3 regions of the Streptomyces sp. NPDC048639 genome follow, and region 3 is predicted to be linked to each of the others. Evidence: riboswitches for the same ligand, from Rfam matches in the RefSeq annotation. Region 3 holds a riboswitch; each other region holds the start of a gene.
What was found. Region 3 has a riboswitch for cobalamin ahead of metE (5-methyltetrahydropteroyltriglutamate--homocysteine S-methyltransferase). Riboswitches for the same ligand answer to the same signal wherever they lie in the genome.
Positions count from the first base shown of each region.

Region 1: linked by a shared signal. The riboswitch ahead of ACGFNH_RS10500 (ribonucleoside-diphosphate reductase subunit alpha) and the one ahead of metE (5-methyltetrahydropteroyltriglutamate--homocysteine S-methyltransferase) in region 3 are both predicted to bind cobalamin.
Region 2: linked by a shared signal. The riboswitch ahead of cobN (cobaltochelatase subunit CobN) and the one ahead of metE (5-methyltetrahydropteroyltriglutamate--homocysteine S-methyltransferase) in region 3 are both predicted to bind cobalamin.

Region 1 is NZ_JBICVP010000003.1:495,641-501,434, forward strand. Features, by position in the region: gene ACGFNH_RS10475 (carbon starvation CstA family protein) at 1-628, shown strand, start outside; gene ACGFNH_RS10480 (YbdD/YjiX family protein) at 625-831, shown strand; gene ACGFNH_RS10485 (TetR/AcrR family transcriptional regulator) at 1,021-1,617, opposite strand; partial or broken gene ACGFNH_RS10490 (DMT family transporter) at 1,760-2,608, shown strand; gene ACGFNH_RS10495 (GNAT family N-acetyltransferase) at 2,715-3,245, shown strand; cobalamin riboswitch at 3,529-3,659, shown strand; gene ACGFNH_RS10500 (ribonucleoside-diphosphate reductase subunit alpha) at 3,803-5,794, shown strand, end outside.
Region 2 is NZ_JBICVP010000013.1:89,452-95,245, reverse strand. Features, by position in the region: gene ACGFNH_RS29680 (cobalt-precorrin-6A reductase) at 1-49, shown strand, start outside; gene cobJ (precorrin-3B C(17)-methyltransferase) at 34-1,530, opposite strand; gene ACGFNH_RS29670 (precorrin-8X methylmutase) at 1,590-2,216, opposite strand; gene cobG (precorrin-3B synthase) at 2,231-3,523, opposite strand; cobalamin riboswitch at 3,579-3,730, shown strand; gene cobN (cobaltochelatase subunit CobN) at 3,764-5,794, shown strand, end outside.
Region 3 is NZ_JBICVP010000004.1:180,412-186,205, reverse strand. Features, by position in the region: gene ACGFNH_RS12655 (helix-turn-helix domain-containing protein) at 1-33, shown strand, start outside; gene ACGFNH_RS12650 (cobalamin-binding protein) at 375-1,298, opposite strand; gene metE (5-methyltetrahydropteroyltriglutamate--homocysteine S-methyltransferase) at 1,503-3,821, opposite strand; cobalamin riboswitch at 3,987-4,203, opposite strand; partial or broken gene ACGFNH_RS12640 (short-chain fatty acyl-CoA regulator family protein) at 4,319-4,455, opposite strand; gene ACGFNH_RS12635 (enoyl-CoA hydratase-related protein) at 4,625-5,296, shown strand; gene ACGFNH_RS12630 (cupin domain-containing protein) at 5,514-5,794, opposite strand, start outside.

The DNA.
Region 1 (5,794 bases), on a different contig from region 3:
CAGCGCGGTCGTCGTCGGCGGCTGGGGCTACTTCCTGTGGGTCGGCGTCCACGACCCGCTGGGCGGCATCAACCAGCTCTTCCCGCTCTTCGGTATCGCCAACCAGCTGCTGGCCGCGGTCGCCCTGGCCGTCTGCACCACGCTGCTGATCAAGTCCGGACGCCTCAAGTGGGCCTGGGTGACGGCGGTTCCGCTGGTGTGGGACGTGGCGGTCACGCTCACCGCGAGCTGGCAGAAGGTCTTCTCCGAGGACCCGAAGATCGGCTTCTTCAAGCAGGTGAGCGTCAACCAGGACGCCATCGACGCCGGGAAGGTCCTGCCACCCGCCAAGAACATGGACGACATGCACACGATCGTCACCAACGCCACGGTCGACGGTGTGCTCGCCGCCCTGTTCGCGCTCCTCATCATCGTGGTGATCGCCGACGCGGCCCGGGTCTGCTACAAGGCGATCCGCAACCCGCAGAGCGCGCAGCTCCAGGAGGTGCCGCACGAGGAGTCGAAGATCGTCGCCCCCGCCGGGCTGTTCGCCACCAAGGCGGAGAAGGCGGAGCTGGTCGCGGCCGGAGTCGGAGCCGGGGACGGCGAGGCGGAGGGCAGCGACCGTACGGCGGAGCCCCGGCCATGAGCACCGCGGCCGGTATCCGCAGGGCGGCGTCGAGGTTCCGCTGGTTCTGGCGCGAGGCGTCGGGCGAGGCCACGTACGACCGGTACGTGGCGCACGCCCGGGCACACGATCCCGAGGCGAAGGTGCTCAGCCGCAGGGAGTTCGAGCGGCAGCGCACCGACGCGCGGGAGGCGGACCCCCGGGACGGCTTCCGCTGCTGCTGAGCGCCGGCCGACCGGCGACACCGCCGGACGCACGGGCCGTCGCCCCCTTCACCAGGGGGCGGCGGCCCGCCGCCGTTCACGGGGTGGCCGTTCACCCCGGGCACGTGGCCGCCGTGCGCACGGGTGCGCGCGAGGGCTTCGCCCGCCCGCGGCACGGGTCAGGCGCGGATCAGTCGCGGATCAGGCGGATCAGTCGCGGGCCTCGGCGAGGAGCCCCGCGGCGACGGTGCGCGCCTGGTCGGTGGGGTGCCGTACGGTCCCCAGGGCGTGGAGCACGGTGGCGCCCTCGTGCAGGATCATCAGCCGCTCGGCGAGCGGTGAGGGGTCCAAGACCCCGGCCGCGGCGGCGAGTTCGGTGAGATAGCCGAGCATCCACTCCTTCTGGGCGGCGATGACCCGGCGCGCGGGATGGCCGGCGTCGGGCAGTTCGGCGGCCGCGTTGGCGAAGCCGCAGCCCCGCGGATTCTCGGTCCGCATCCACTCCCCCAGCGCGTCGAAGGTCGCCAGCAGGCGGTCGCCGGGCGCGCCCTCGGGAACGGTGTCCACCCGGTCGGTCAGCCGCTCGCGCCAGCGGCGGTCGCGGGCTTCGAGGTAGGCGACGACGAGGGCGTCCTTCGAGCCGAAGCGGTCGTAGAGGGTCTTCTTGGTCACCCCTGCCTCGGCGGCGATGGTGTCGACGCCGACGGCGTGGATGCCGCGCCCGTAGAAGAGCTTCGACGCGGCGTCCAGGATGCGCCGCGCGCCCGGGGTGAGCCGCTCCGGGCCGGTGCGGGCGGTGTCCGGCATGGCCTGCCTCCTCGGGGTCCGCCTTGACAGTAAACCGATCTGTTTAGTCTACTGGACGCATCGGAAGTAAACCGATCTGTTTACCTCGGTCCATGGTCCGCCCGTCGGGCCGGGCGCACCGACTGGTGAAGGAGGCGGCCTTATGACGCGGGAGACGGGCGTACGGGACGCACTCGCCGCAGCGGGGTTCGTGGTGATGTGGAGTTCCGGCTTCGTCGGGGGCCGGCTCGGTACGGCGGAGGCGTCCACGCCGACGGTGCTGATGTGGCGCTTCGTGGTGGCCGGGGCCCTGCTGGGCGCCTGGTGGCTGACCGTACGGCGGCGGCGCCTGCCGCTCCGTGACGTGGCCGTCCAGACGGTCGTCGGCCTGCTGTCGCAGGGCGTCTATCTCTTCACGGTCGTCTCGGCCATCGACCTCGGCGTGGCCCTGGGGACCGGCGCGCTGGTGGCCGCGCTGCAGCCGCTCGCCGCCGCCGGTCTGGCCGGCCCGCTCCTCGGCGAACGCGTCACCCGCCGCCAGTGGGCGGGGCTCACCCTCGGGCTCGCCGGTGTGTTGCTCGTGGTCCGGGGCGACCTGGCGAGCGCCTCGTCCACACCGGCATGGGCCTACGCGCTCCCCTTCGCCGGGATGCTGGGCCTGGTCGCGGCGACGGTGGTGGAACGCCGGGCGGGCAGCTCGCTGCCGCTCGCGGACGCGCTGCCGTTGCAGGTCGCGACCAGCGCCGTGCTGTTCACCGGTATCGCGCTCGGTACGGGCGCCACCTCCCCACCCGCGACCTCCGGCTTCTGGACGGCGATCGCGTGGGTCGTCGTGCTGTCGACGCTGGGCGGATACGGCTTCTACTGGCTGGTGCTGCGGCGCGGCAGCGTCACTCGGGTCTCCAGCCTGCTCTACCTCACCCCGCCCACGACGATGCTGTGGGGCTTCGCGATGTTCGGGGAGACGCTGGGCCCGGTCGCGGCGGCGGGCATGGCCGTCAGCGCGGTGGCGGTGGCCGTGGTGCACGCGCCCAGGTCCGTACGGCCGCCCGCGGCCCCCTCCGCCCGCGCCGATACTCCGGTGACGGAGGACGGAGAACTGCTGCAGACTGGCGTACATGGACGTCAGGATCCGTGCCGCCCACCCGGAGGAGTACGCGCCCCTCGGGGAGATCACGGCCCGGGCCTATCTCGCGGACGGACTGCTCGACTTCGGGGACGACGATCCGTACCTGGAGCATCTGCGGGACGTCGGGAGCCGGGCCGAGCACACCCGGGTGCTGGTCGCGGTGGACAGCGGGAGCGGTGAACTGCTCGGCGGGGTGGCCTTCGTGGCCCCCGGCAGCCGGTACGCGAACGTGGCCCGCCCCGGCGAGGGCGAGTTCCGCATGCTCGCCGTCGCGCCGTCGGCACGCCGCCGCGGAGCCGCCGAGAAGCTCGTACGGGCCTGCATCGGCCTCGCGCGGGAGCAGGGCCTGGACCGGATGGTGCTCTCCAGTCACGAGCGGATGCGGACCGCCCACCGGCTGTACGAGCGGCTGGGGTTCGTACGTGCGCCGGAGCGGGACTGGTCGCCCCTACCGGACCTCGGCCCGCTGTGGGTCTTCACCTCGGAGCTGGGGCCGCAGAGCGGGTCGGCACCGAGCTGAGCCCAGGGGGCGCGCCGCGACCGGGCGGTGCGCATCGCGGGCCGCGAAGTGGTGCGGCGCGGCGACGAGTTGCGGAGCCGCCCCGGAGTGAGAAGTCTCACCGCCCCTCCCGTACGCCTCTCAGGGGGCCGGATCCAGCCGGTGCGGCGCGCCCGCCCGGAGGCGGCCCGAAGCCGCTCCACGCCCGGATCCCGGGCTCCACGGGCCCCTGCTCAACCCGCCCACCACCGCGATCCTTTGAGCGCACGACACAACATGTGGGGGTGCATGCGCACGGCACCACTAGATGTATGCTCGTCCCCGTTGCCGCAGCAGGGGAATCCGGTGGGAATCCGGAACTGTCCCGCAACGGTCTGGATATGCGCATGTGCGCCCGTCCGAGTCCGAAAACCTGCCGGCGACGCCCGGCTCGACCGAACCGGGCCATGACACGTCCGGGCCTCGTGGGTTGGGCCTGCGGGACGACGCGCTGTGCTGCGCCCTGACGGGGGGTGGGTTCCGTGCGCGCCCGCGGGCACACCGTCCCTCGCGGCCCCAGCCGAGCGAGGGAGAACCACGTGACCGTCGCGCCCGCAGACCCTGCGTCACGCGAGTACGTACCGGAGTCCGCCACCGTCGCGGAGACCACCGCGCCCGTGGACCGGGGTACGTCCGTGGACGGCGCCGACGCCCCCGGCGCCGCGCTGCTGCGCACCCTGACCGACCTCACCGCCGACCTGCCCGCGGCCGATGCCGGCCGGGTCGCCGCCGCCGCCCTCCGGGGCCGTCACGCGGGTTCGGACGAGGCCGAGTTGCGGGAGTTGGCCACCGAGGCGGCGGCCGGTCTCATCTCCGAGGACCCCGAGTACTCCCGGCTCGCGGCGCGCCTGCTCACCCGGGCCATCGCCGACGAGGCCGCGGGCCAAGGCGCCGTCTCCTTCTCCACCTCGGTCGCCACCGGCCACCGCGAGGGCCTGATCGCCGACGGGACCGCGGAGTTCGTCCGCGCCCACGCCGCCCGTCTCGACGCCCTCGTCGATGCCGCGCTCGTCGGCGGGGCCGACGACCGGTTCGGCTACTTCGGCCTGCGCACCCTGCACAGCCGCTATCTGCTGCGCCACCCCATCACCCGTCAGGTCATCGAGACCCCGCAGCACTTCATGCTGCGCGTGGCCTGCGGGCTGGCGGAGGACGGCACCGAGCGCGCAATCGGCGAGGTGGCCGCGCTGTACGGCCTGATGAGCCGGCTGGACTACCTCCCCAGCTCCCCCACGCTCTTCAACTCCGGCACCCGCCACCCGCAGATGTCCTCCTGCTATCTGCTGGACTCCCCGCTGGACGAGCTGGACTCGATCTACGACCGCTACCACCAGGTCGCCCGGCTCTCGAAGCACGCGGGCGGCATCGGGCTCCCGTACAGCCGTATCCGGTCCCGGGGTTCGCTGATCCGCGGCACCAACGGGCATTCCAACGGCATCGTGCCGTTCCTGCGCACCCTCGACGCTTCCGTGGCCGCGGTCAACCAGGGCGGCCGGCGCAAGGGCGCGGCCTGTGTCTACCTGGAGACCTGGCACGCGGATATCGAGGAGTTCCTCGAACTGCGCGACAACACCGGCGAGGAGGCCCGCCGCACCCACAACCTCAACCTGGCGCACTGGATCCCCGACGAGTTCATGCGCCGCGTCGAGGCGGACGAGCCGTGGTCGCTGTTCTCCCCCTCCGAGGTGCCGGACCTGGTCGACCTGTGGGGCGAGGAGTTCGACGCCGCCTACCGCAAGGCAGAGTCCGAGGGCCGCTACGCCAAGCAGGTCCCGGCCCGCCAGATCTACTCCCGGATGATGCGCACCCTCGCCCAGACCGGGAACGGCTGGATGACGTTCAAGGACGCCGCCAACCGCACGGCCAACCAGACCGCCGAGCCCGGCCGCGTCGTCCACTCCTCCAACCTCTGCACCGAGATCCTGGAGGTCACCGACGACGGGGAGACGGCCGTCTGCAACCTGGGCTCGGTCAACCTCGCCGCCCACCTGGGCGATGACGGCGTGATGGACTGGGAGCGGCTGGACGCCACCGTCCGTACCGCCGTGACCTTCCTCGACCGGGTCGTGGACATCAACTTCTACCCGACCTCCCAGGCCGCGGCGTCCAACCGGCGCTGGCGGCCGGTCGGTCTGGGCGTGATGGGCCTTCAGGACGTCCTCTTCCGGCTGGGACTGGCCTTCGACTCCCCCGAGGCCGCCGCGCTCTCCACCCGGATCGCCGAGCGGATCATGCTGGCCGCTTACGAGTCGTCCTGCGACCTGGCCGAGCGGCATGGCCCGCACCCGGCCTGGTCCTCCACCCGCGCCGCACGCGGCGTCCTGCACCCCGACCACTTCGGGGTGGAGCCGCAGTGGAGCGAGCGCTGGGAGGCGCTGCGCACCCGTATCTCCCGTACGGGCATGCGCAATTCGCTGCTGTTGGCCATCGCGCCGACGGCCACGATCGCCTCGATCGCGGGCGTGTACGAGTGCATCGAGCCGCAGGTGTCGAACCTGTTCAAGCGCGAGACGCTCTCCGGCGAGTTCCTC
Region 2 (5,794 bases), on a different contig from region 3:
CTCCCTCCCCCGCCGTACGGGAGCGGGCCGGGGTCAGGTCTCCGGATAGCGGCGCGGGGTCCAGACGACTTCCTGACCGTCCCCGCGCCGCACCACCCGGGTCTGCGAGGAACCCACGAGCAGGATGGTGCGCATGTCGACCGCGGACGGGTCGAGATCGGCCAGTCGCACGATCCGTACGCTCTCCTCCGGCCCGCCGACATCCCGGGCCAGGACGACCGGGGTGTCGGGTGCGCGGTGCTCCAGCAGCAGTTCCCTGGCCTTGCCGACCTGCCATGTGCGGCTGCGGGAACCGGGGTTGTAGAGGGCGAGCACCAAGTCGGCGGCCGCGGCGGCGTGCAGGCGCTCGGCGATGACCTCCCACGGCTTGAGCCGGTCGGAGAGGGAGAGCGCCGCGTAGTCGTGACCGAGCGGGGCGCCCGCCTTCGCGGCGGCGGCGTTGGCCGCGGTCACCCCGGGCAGCACCCGGACCGGCACCTCCCGGTACGCCTCCTGCGCGGCCGCCTCCAGGACGGCGGTGGCCATCGCGAACACCCCAGGGTCGCCTCCGGAGACCACGGCGACCCGGCGCCCGCGCCGGGCGAGTTCCAGCGCGAACTCGGCCCGCTCGGACTCCACCTTGTTGTCCGAGCCGTGACGGCGCTGACCCGGGCGTACGGGCACCCGCTCCAGGTAGGTGGTGTAGCCGACGAGGTCCTCCGCGGAGGCCAGGGCTCCCCGCGTCTCGGGCGTGAGCCAGAGCGGCCCGGCAGGTCCGGTGCCGACCACCACGACCTCGCCGGTGCCGGTGCCGGTGCCTGTGTCCGAGCCGGAGCCCGCGTCGGCGTCCGCTGCTGTGGCGGTGTGGTCGGGCCCCGCCGGTGCGCCGATCCGGCTGGGCAGCACCGCAACCGAGAAGTACGGCACGGACTCCGGGTCGGTGTCGGCCAGTCGACCGGTGCGTTCCCCCGCCATGGTGGCCCGCTCGACGTAGCGTGCCTCCGCCAGCCGCCCCGAGCTCTCCATCGCCCGCCGTACGCGAGGGAAGGTCCGGCCGAGCTTCATGACCACGGCCGCGTCCGTCGACGCCAGGCGCGCGGTCAGCTCCTCCTCGGGCAGGGTGCCGGGAAGGATGGTGAGGACCTCCTCGCCCTCGGCGAGCGGGGTTCCGAGCCGTGCCGCCGCGGCGCTCACCGACGTGACGCCGGGGATCACCTCGGTCGGGTAGCGGTCGGCGAGACGCTTGTGCATGTGCATGTACGAGCCGTAGAAGAGCGGGTCGCCCTCCGCGAGCACGGCGACGGTGCGGCCCGCGTCGAGGTGCGCGGCCAGCCGGGCGGCGGCGACGGCGTAGAACTCGTCCAACGCGCCCCGGTAGCCGCCCGGATGGTCGGTGGTCTCCGTGGTGACCGGGTAGACCAGCGCTTCCTCGATGTGGTCCGCACGGATGTGCCGGGCGGCGATGGAGCGGGCGATGGAACGCCCGTGCCGGGCGCTGTGGTAGGCGATCACCTCGGCCTCGGCGATGACCTCCACGGCTCGTACGGTCATCAGCGACGGGTCGCCGGGGCCGAGCCCGACGCCGTAGAGCCGTCCGGTCCTCTGCTCGTTCACTCGTCCTCACTCGCGATCGCGTTGAGCGCCGCCGCCGCGATGGCGCTGCCCCCGCGGCGTCCGCGCACCACCAGGTGCTCCAGACCCGAGGAGTGCGCGGCGAGCGCGTCCTTGGACTCGGCCGCGCCGACGAACCCGACCGGCACACCGATGACGGCGGCGGGGCGCGGGGCGCCGTCCTCGATCATCTCCAGCAGCCGGAAGAGCGCGGTCGGCGCATTGCCGACGGCCACGACCGCGCCGTCCAGGCGGTCACCCCACAACTCCAGCGCGGCGGCGGTGCGTGTGGTGCCCAGGGTCTTGGCCAGTCCGGGCACGGCGGGGTCGGAGAGCGTGCACACCACGTCGTTGTCCGCCGGCAGCCGCTTGCGGGTGACGCCGCTGGCGACCATGGCCACATCGCACAGGATGGGGGCACCGGCCCGCAGGGCCTTCCGCGCGGCGAGCACCGCGTCGGGTGTGTAGAGCAGATCGCGGACCAGATCGACCATGCCGCAGGCGTGGATCATCCTGACGGCGACCTGGCTCACCTCGGCGGGCAGGCCCGCGAGGTCCGCCTCCGCACGGATGGTGGCAAAGGACTGGCGGTAGATCGCCGCGCCGTCCTTCTCGTAGTCGAACACGGTGCTCTCTCTCGTCACTGCCTGGGTGGTGTGGTCCGCGCCGCCGCTACCGCGGAGGCGAGGTCGGAAGGGTGGGTGACGGCCGGGTGTTGCCGTAGGCCGCCGAAGGAGATGTCGTAGCCGTCGCCGGTCGCCAGGACGTCCACCCACTCCCCGCGGGGGTGGCCGCAGCGGCGTTCGCAGCCGGACCAGTACACGGGGAGTCCGCCGGGTGCGGGCAGCAGGGCCGCCTCGGCGTCGGCCCGTACGTCCGCCAGGGACTTGGCGCATCCGGGCCGCCCCGTGCACGCACCGACCCCGAGCCAGGGCGACCCGGGGTCGGTGACCAGACCTGCGGCCCGGAGGTCATCGAGGCGGCGGGGTGCCGACGCACGGGGAAGCCCGGGCACGACCACTCCCCGCCAAGGGGTGAGGCGCAGTTCACCGCGGCCGTCATGGCCGGCGACGGCCGCCAGCAGCCGCCACTGTGCGACCGTGAGTCTGCCGAGCGGGGCCAGGACCGACACCGCTCGGGCGCCGTCGGGTCCCTCGATCAAGCCGGGCTCGGGCCCTTCGGAGCCGTGGGGCAGGACCGCACCGGCCGGGGCGGCGGCCACGCCCTCCGTCACGAGAGACCGGAGCAGATCGCGGGCCAACGCCTCGCCGCCGTCGGGCAGTTCGCGGATCCGCCAGGCGCGGATGCCGCGCTCCCGCACCGAGGTGACGAAGGTCTCGGCCGCGGCGAGGGCGGCACGCGGCGCGTCATCGCCCGGCACGCGGACCGCCGGTGAGCCTCCCATGTGCACGGCGGCGTACGGTCCTTCCGCCTCTGCGACGATCGTCACATCGGCGCCGAGCCCCGCGACGTCGCCGCGGCCGTCGTCGACGGCGAAGAGGAACCTTCCGGACAGGTCGGCGGCGGTCCCGCTCACGCACACCAGGCCGTCCAGCCCCCGGGCCCAGGGCTGCACATCGCGCCGGCCCGTACGGTCGAGGCCCGACAGGGGTGAGGCCACGATGTTGCGCACCCGCTCGTGCCGGCGCGAGGGCAGAAGTCCCGCGGCGTCGAGGAGTTCCGCGAGTTCGCTCCCGCAGCCGTCGCCGAGCCCGCGCATCTGCACATTGCCGCGCGAGGTCAGGTGCAGCTCACCGTCACCGAGCCGCTCGGCGACGTCGGCGAGAACACCCGCCTGATCGACGTCCAACACCCCCGCGGGTATGCGCACCCGCGCCAGCGCCCCATCGTCCGCGGAGTGGAGACGGAGCGCACCGGGGCACGCGTCGTCACGGTTCCGCGCAGGTGGGAGCGGTGCGGAGGGGGAGGGCATGGCGGCGAGCATACCCATCGGCACATCGGCCGTATGCCCCGCATCCACCGGCCCGCCCTTACTATGATCCCGGCGGGCCGGCCGGCCTGCCATCGCCATCGACGGCGACAGGGGAGGAAGCCCGGTGAGAATCCGGCGCGGTCCCGCCACTGTGAATCCGGTGACAGCCGGATGAGCCAGGAACTCCCGCCGTCAGACACCGCCCGGGGCGCGGACACCCCGAGGAAGGCCAGACGCCGCATGATCCTGCTCCTGTCGACGTCCGACACCGACCTGCTCAGCGCCCGTGCGGCGAACGGGCCCGTGCCCTACCGCTACGCCAATCCCTCGCGACTCGGCCTCGACGAGCTCCCCGCTCTGCTGGACGGCGTCGACCTGGTGGTCGTACGTCTCCTCGGCGGCGTCCGCGCCTGGCAGGAAGGCCTGGACCAACTGCGCGGCAGCGGCCGCCCGGTGGTCGTCCTCACCGGCGAACAGGCCCCCGACGCCCAGTTGATGGAGGCCTCCACCGTCCCGGTGGGGATCGCCGCGGAGGCCCACGCGTACCTGGCCCACGGCGGCCCGGCCAACCTCGACCAGCTCGCCCGGTTCCTCTCCGACACCGTGCTGCTCACCGGGCACGGCTTCGAGCCGCCCGCACCCGCGCCGACCTGGGGCCCGCTGGAGCGCACCGCGCGTGCCGACGCCGAGGGCCCGTGCATCGCGGTGCTCTACTACCGCGCCCACCACATGAGCGGCAACACCGCCTTCGTCGACACCCTCTGCGGTGCGATCGAGGACGCCGGCGGCCGGCCGCTGCCCCTGTACGTGGCTTCCCTCCGCGCCCCCGAACCCGACCTCATCGACGCGCTCCGCGGCGCGGACGCCATCGTCACCACCGTCCTGGCGGCCGGCGGCACCCGGCCCGCCGAGGCGTCGGCGGGCGGTGACGACGAGAGCTGGGACGCCGGGGCGCTGACCGGCCTGGACGTCCCCATCCTGCAGGCGCTGTGCCTGACCGGCTCGCGCGGCGACTGGGAGGACAACGACGAAGGTGTCTCACCGCTCGACGCCGCCAGCCAGATCGCCGTACCGGAGTTCGACGGCCGGCTCATCACCGTGCCGTTCTCCTTCAAGGAGATCGACCAGGACGGTCTCCCCGCGTACATCGCGGATCCCGAACGGGCCGCCCGTGTCGCCGGGATCGCCGTCCGTCATGCCCGGCTGCGCCACATCCCCGCCGCCGACAAGCGACTGGCCCTGGTCCTCTCCGCGTACCCGACCAAGCACTCCCGCATCGGCAACGCGGTCGGGCTCGACACCCCCGCCAGCGCCGTCGCGCTGCTGCGCCGGCTGCGGACCGAGGGCTTCGACTTCGGCGACGAGCCCGTCCCCGGCCTGGAGTCCGGCGACGGCGACGAGCTGATCCGCGCGCTCATCGAGGCCGGCGGCCACGACCAGGACTGGCTCACCGAGGAACAGCTCGCCCGGAACCCGGTCCGTATCCCGGCCGCGGACTACCGGCGCTGGTTCGCCACGCTCCCCGCCGAACTGCGGGAGTCCGTCGAGGAGCACTGGGGGCCCGCGCCCGGCGAGATGTTCGTCGACCGCAGCCGCAATCCGGAGGGCGACATCGTCCTCGCCGCGCTGCGCCGCAAGAATCTGCTCATCCTCATCCAGCCGCCCCGCGGCTTCGGCGAGAACCCCATCGCCATCTACCACGACCCCGATCTGCCGCCCTCCCACCACTACTTGGCGGCCTACCGCTGGATCGCGGCCGCCGCGGGCGACGGCGGTTTCGGCGCCGACGCCATGATCCATCTCGGAAAGCACGGCAATCTGGAGTGGCTGCCGGGCAAGAACGCCGGCCTGTCCTCCGCCTGCGCCCCCGACGCCGCCCTCGGCGACATCCCGCTCATCTACCCGTTCCTGGTCAATGACCCGGGCGAGGGCACGCAGGCCAAGCGCCGCGTCCACGCCACCCTCGTCGACCACCTCGTACCGCCCATGGCCCGCGCCGAGTCCTACGGGGACATCGCGCGCCTGGAGCAACTCCTCGACGAGTACGCCGCGATCTCCTCCATGGACCCGGCGAAGCTGCCCGCGATCCGCGCCCAGATCTGGACACTCATCCAGGCCGCCAAGCTCGACCACGACCTCGGCCTCGACGACCGCCCGGACGACGACGGCTTCGACGACTTCCTCCTCCATGTCGACGGCTGGCTGTGCGAGGTCAAGGACGCCCAGATCCGCGACGGCCTCCATGTCCTCGGCCAGGCGCCCACCGGGCCC
Region 3 (5,794 bases):
GGCGCGCAGATCGACATCTTCCGCGACATCTGACACACCGCGCGCCGCCGCACCCATACGTCCGTCCCGCAGGATGCGGGCCGGAAAGAAGTGCGGCGGCGCGGCAACTGCGGGACTTCACGCGGGCGTTGCGTCTGAGCCAGGGCTCCTTCGGGGCGGGCTCCCCGAGGCTCGCCGCGGTCCCGGGCGGGCCGGGGCCGGGCGTAGTTGGGTGGAGCCTGGGGCGAGCCGGGCGGGCGTGGAAGGCAGGGATCACGGCTGCCCCGTGTGCCTGCGCGAGGCAGCACGCAGAACAGCAGCACCCTCGTTCCGCCGCCGGTCCTCGACCGCGAGGGGCGCTGACCGGCGCGCACCGAAACGACGCTGAGCGGGTCTCAGCCGACGACCCGCTGTGCTTCGGATCCCGTGAGCGGGCTACCGGCGTCGACCCCGTGCAGAATTCCGGCGAGGACCTCCGCGCCCCGCACCACCCGCGGCCCCGGACGGTTGAAGTGCGCGGGACCGTCGACGACCCACACCGCTCCGTCCGCCACCGCCGGGAGGTCGTGCCATCCGGGCAGTCCGGTCAGCAGGCCCTCCCACTCGCTCAGCGTCCGGCCGGGGTCGAAGCCGCACGGCATCAGCACGATCACCTCCGGTCGCGCGGCCCGTACCGCCTCCCACTCCACCGGCTTCGTGTGCTCCCCCGCCGAGGCGAGCAGCGGCAGGCCGCCCGCGTACCGGATCTGCTCCGGGACCCAGTGCCCGGCCGGCCAGAGCGGATCGAGCCATTCGATCGCCGCCACCCGGGGACGCGGACGCCCGGCTGTCATTCGCTCCACCGCCGCCAGACGCGTACGGAGTTCGGCTGCCCGCCTGCGTCCCCGGTCGGCCACCCCCAGGATCTCACCCACGCGGGCCAGGCAGTCCAGTACCTCTTCCAGCGTGCGCGGCTCGAGGCTGAGCACCCGGGGGCCGCCCTCGTCGAGAACCCGGACGGCCTGCGACACCGCCTCGTACGACACCGCACAGACATCGCAGAGATCCTGGGTGAGCACCACGTCCGGCTCAAGGGCGTTCAGGATCTCGGCATCGAGCGTGTACAGCGATGATCCCCGGTGCGTGGCGCCCCCGACAGCCCGGGAGATCTCACGGCTGGACATCGCCTCGGCGTCGAACCCGGCGGCGGTCACCACCGGTACGTGTTCCACCTGTCCGGCCGGCCAGTCGCACTCGTGCGTACGACCCACCAGATCGTCGATCAGGCCGAGTTCGGCGACGATGTCGGTGGCCGCGGGCAGCAGGGAGACGATGCGCATACCCCGACCCTAGGACGCCTTCGCCTGCGACGGCTCCGCGGATGTGGCGGCGCGTATGCCGGGGAGGACAGCGATATGCCGCGCCTGCCAGAGCTCCGTCGGACCTCCCCGGTCGCGGCCGGTCACGGCTGGTCGCGGCCGGTCATGGCCGGGCACGGGGACGGCCGGGAAGGCAGTCGCGTGCCTCCCCGGCCGTCCGTCGTCTCAGGAGGCGGAGAGTTCCCCACGGACCGTGCGGGCCGCGGCGACCAGGTTCTCCAGGGACGCGCGCGTCTCCGGCCAGCCGCGGGTCTTCAGGCCGCAGTCGGGATTGACCCACAGCCGCTCGGCGGGGATCGCCTCAAGTCCCTTGCGCAGCAACGCCGCCGCTTCGTCCGCGCCGGGCACGCGCGGGGAGTGGATGTCGTAGACACCCGGCCCGGCCTCGCGCGGGTAGCCGTGTTCGGCGAGTTCACGGGCGACCTGCATGTGCGAGCGCGCGGCCTCCAGGCTGATGACGTCCGCGTCGAGGTCGTCGATGGCCTGGACGATGTCGCCGAACTCGGCGTAGCACATGTGGGTGTGGATCTGGGTGTCCGGACGGACCCCGCTGGTGGTGAGCCGGAAGGCTTCCGTGGCCCACTCCAGGTACGCCGGGCGGTCGGCGACGCGAAGCGGCAGGGTCTCGCGGAGGGCGGGCTCGTCGACCTGGACGACCGACGTACCCGCTGCCTCCAGGTCGTTCACCTCCTCGCGGAGGGCGAGGGCGACCTGGCGGGCGGTCTCCGCCAGAGGCTGGTCGTCGCGGACGAAGGACCACGCCAGCATCGTGACCGGGCCCGTGAGCATGCCCTTGACCGGCCGGCTGGTGAGTGACTGGGCGTACGTCGTCCAGCGCACCGTCATCGGCCCGGGCCGCGAGATGTCGCCCGCGAGGATCGGAGGGCGCACATAGCGGGTGCCGTAGGACTGGACCCAGCCGTGCTGGGTGGCGAGGTATCCGGTGAGCTGCTCGGCGAAGTACTGCACCATGTCGTTGCGTTCGGCCTCGCCGTGGACCAGGACGTCGATGCCGGCCTTCTCCTGGAAGGAGATGACGTCGCGGATCTCCGCCTTGATGCGCTCCTCGTACCCGTCCGTGCCGATACGGGCGGCCCTCAGGTCGGCCCGTGCGGTGCGGAGTTCGGCTGTCTGCGGGAACGATCCGATCGTGGTCGTCGGCAGCAGCGGCAGACCGAGGTGGGCCCGCTGCGCTGCGGCCCGCTCGGCGTAGGGCTGGGAGCGGCGTGCGTCCGCGTCGGTGACGGCCGCGGCCCGGGCGCGTACGGACGGGTCGTGGGTGATCGGCGAGCCGTCGCGGGAGGCCAGGTCGGCCTGGTTGGCGGCGAGTTCGGCGGCGATGACGGCTGTGCCCTCGGACAGGCCCTTGGCGAGGGTGACGACCTCGGCCGTCTTCTGGCGGGCGAAGGCCAGCCAGCGGAGGACCCGGGGGTCGATGTCGCGTTCGGCTGCCGTGTCGAGCGGCACGTGGAGGAGCGAGCAGGAGGCGGAGACATCGACGCAGCCGGCCAGGCCCAGCAGGGTGCCGAGGGTGGCGAGCGACTTCTCCAGGTCATTGACCCAGATGTTGCGCCCGTTGACGACGCCGGCGACCAGGCGCTTGCCGGGCAGTCCGCCCACGGCGGCGAGTGCCTCGAGGTTGGAGGCGGCCGATTCGGTGAAGTCGAGCGCCAGGCCGTCGACGGGAGCCTTGGCCAGTATGGGCAGGGCAGCGCCGAGCCGGTCGAAGTAGGAGGCGACCAGCAGTTTCGGCCGGTCCGTGAGCGCGCCGAGGTCACGGTAGGCGCGTTCGGCGGCGTTGAGCTCGGCGGGCGTACGGTCCTGCACGAGGGCCGGCTCGTCGAGCTGAACCCACTCGGCGCCCGCCGCCCGCAGATCGGCGAGGACATTGGCGTACACCGGCAGCAGCCGGTCGAGGAGCGTCAGCGGGTCGAAGTCCGCGGCCACCCCGGGCGCCGGCTTGGCGAGCAGGAGGTAGGTGACAGGGCCGACCAGGACCGGACGAGGCGTCAGGCCCAGGGCGAGCGCTTCCTTCAGTTCTGCGGTCTGCTTGGCGGAGTCGGTGCGGAACACCGTGTCAGGTCCCAACTCCGGTACGAGATAGTGGTAGTTGGTGTCGAACCACTTGGTCATCTCCAGCGGAGCGACGTCCTGGGTTCCGCGCGCCATCGCAAAGTAGCCGTCCAGCGCATCGGCCTGGACGGCAGCACGGTGGCGCTCGGGGATCGCGCCGACCATGACCGTGGTGTCGAGGACGTGGTCGTAGTACGAGAAGTCGCCGGTCGGCACCTCGTGGACCCCGGCGTCTGCGAGCGACCGCCAGTTCGCGCTGCGCAGGTCTGCGGCGACGGACCGGAGGGCTCCGGCGTCGACCCGGCCCTTCCAATAGCCCTCGATCGCCTTCTTCAGCTCCCGGTTCGGGCCCTGACGGGGGTAGCCGTACACGGTCGCCCGTGCTGCCGCGGCTGCGGACTTCGCTGTCACGGAAATCTCCTTCGCGAGATGACTCCTTGAGATCCCGGAGCGACCGTCGGAGCGCGAAGGGTGACGGAATCGACAGCAGGGGCCCGCGCGGCATGCGCGGCCATCCGCCGAATCCGTACTCCCCCGGACCCGCCCACGAGGTCACCGGGATATCCACGCGTGATCGGTCACGCGCGGGCAACGGGCAGGTCTTCGGACTCGCGGGCACGCCCTCCGAAGAGGGCACCTACTGGCCGTCGCTTCCCAGGCCCGGCCGGGCCCAGTGCTGATGACGGCGGTCGTTCCCGCTCACCGCTGCGGGGCAGTCCCGGATTTCCACCGGGTTCCCTCTTGCGACGCTCCTGCCTGGCGGGCAGGGCGAACCAGTTGCAGGGCCAGCCTACGGGCACGCTCCTCCCCCGGGCCACGTCTGCCCGCATGGTGGGTGGCGTCGCGGGCCCGGCGTGACGGCTGAGGCGGGAGGGGCAGGGGAATGTTCGGATCGGCCCCGCTGCCCGGGCGACGGCGAACTCGGCGCGAGGGGCCCGGCTGCCGAAGCCGCCACGGGTCACCGTGCGCGCGACCCGGAAGTGCCGCGTTCGGTCCGGCATTCGGCCACCCGCGTGCGAATCCGCCCGGGCGCGGAGGACGCCTCGCCGGGGAGCGCCGGAGCCGCCCCACCAGGGGCGCTGTGAGAAGTCCGCACGTCGATGGCGTTGCGCCCTACGCGGACTGCATTGAGCAGGGAATGCTCATCAGCGCACATCTACCGGTCAGTAACTTGAGCGGGCATCGTAGATGCATCACCGGAAGGGACTGCCGACATGCCCCAACTGACCCGCTTCGACGACGTCTTCGTCCTGGATCTGGGTTCGGACGAGAACCGCTTTCACCCGGACTGGATGAGGGAGGTGAACGACGCCCTCGGAGAGATCGAGGCGGCCACCGGACCACGGGCCCTGACCACCGTGGCGACCGGCAAGTTCTGGTCCAACGGGCTCGACCTCGCGTGGGTGGGCGCCCACCCAGAGGAGCTGATCCCGTACGCCGACTCCATGCACGATCTCGTCGCGCGACTCCTCGCGCTCCCCGTACCGACGGTGGCCGCCGTGCAGGGGCACGCCTTCGCCGCGGGCGCGATCCTGGCCCTCGCGCACGACTACCGCGTGATGCGCGCGGACCGCGGCTACATCTGCCTGCCCGAGGTCGACATCGAGATCCCCTTCACTCCGGGTCTCACCGCGCTCATCCGCTCCCGGCTCACCCCGCAGACGGCCCACAGGATGGTGACCTCGGGGCACCGCTACGGAGGGGACGAGGCACTGGCCGCGGGCATCGTCGACGAGACCGCGGACCAGGACACCGTCCGGCAGCGCTCCATCGATCTCGCGGCGTCGCTCGCCGCCAAGGCGGGTCCGACGCTCGGCACCATCAAGGTCCGCCTCTACCAGGACGTCCTGCGGGCCCTGCGGGACAGGGCGGCCAACATCCCGTAGTGCCTCTCCCGCGAGTGCCGCGGGTCCCGGGGAGAGCCGGAGGCAGGACGCACTCACGGTCATCCATCTGTCAACCGACCGCCGTTCCGGCCGGTGGGTCGGAACGGTGCGCCCCGGTGCGGATGGCGATGAACCCTCGGGCGCGGCTCGTTGGCGACACCCTCAGGGACCCGGCGCCCCCGCCCCTCACCTCCCGCGGCCCTGCGGCCGCGGGAGGTCACGCGCTGCTGACCACGGTGAACTTGCGGCTGGGCTCGTGCACTTCGCAGAGGCCTTCACGGCCGCCCGGCAGCGATCTCGCGTCACCGGCGCGCATCTCGTACAGCTCGCCGGTGTCCAGGGTGAGGGTGAGGCGACCCTCCAGAAGCACGAACGCCTCGTCGTTGACGAAGTGCCACCTGAAGGCGGACGGCTCGGCCGTGAAGAAGGCTACGACCTTGGTGGGCGTCCGCACTCCGACCGTGCGCAGGACCTTGATCCGGCAGTCCGGCTCGCCTT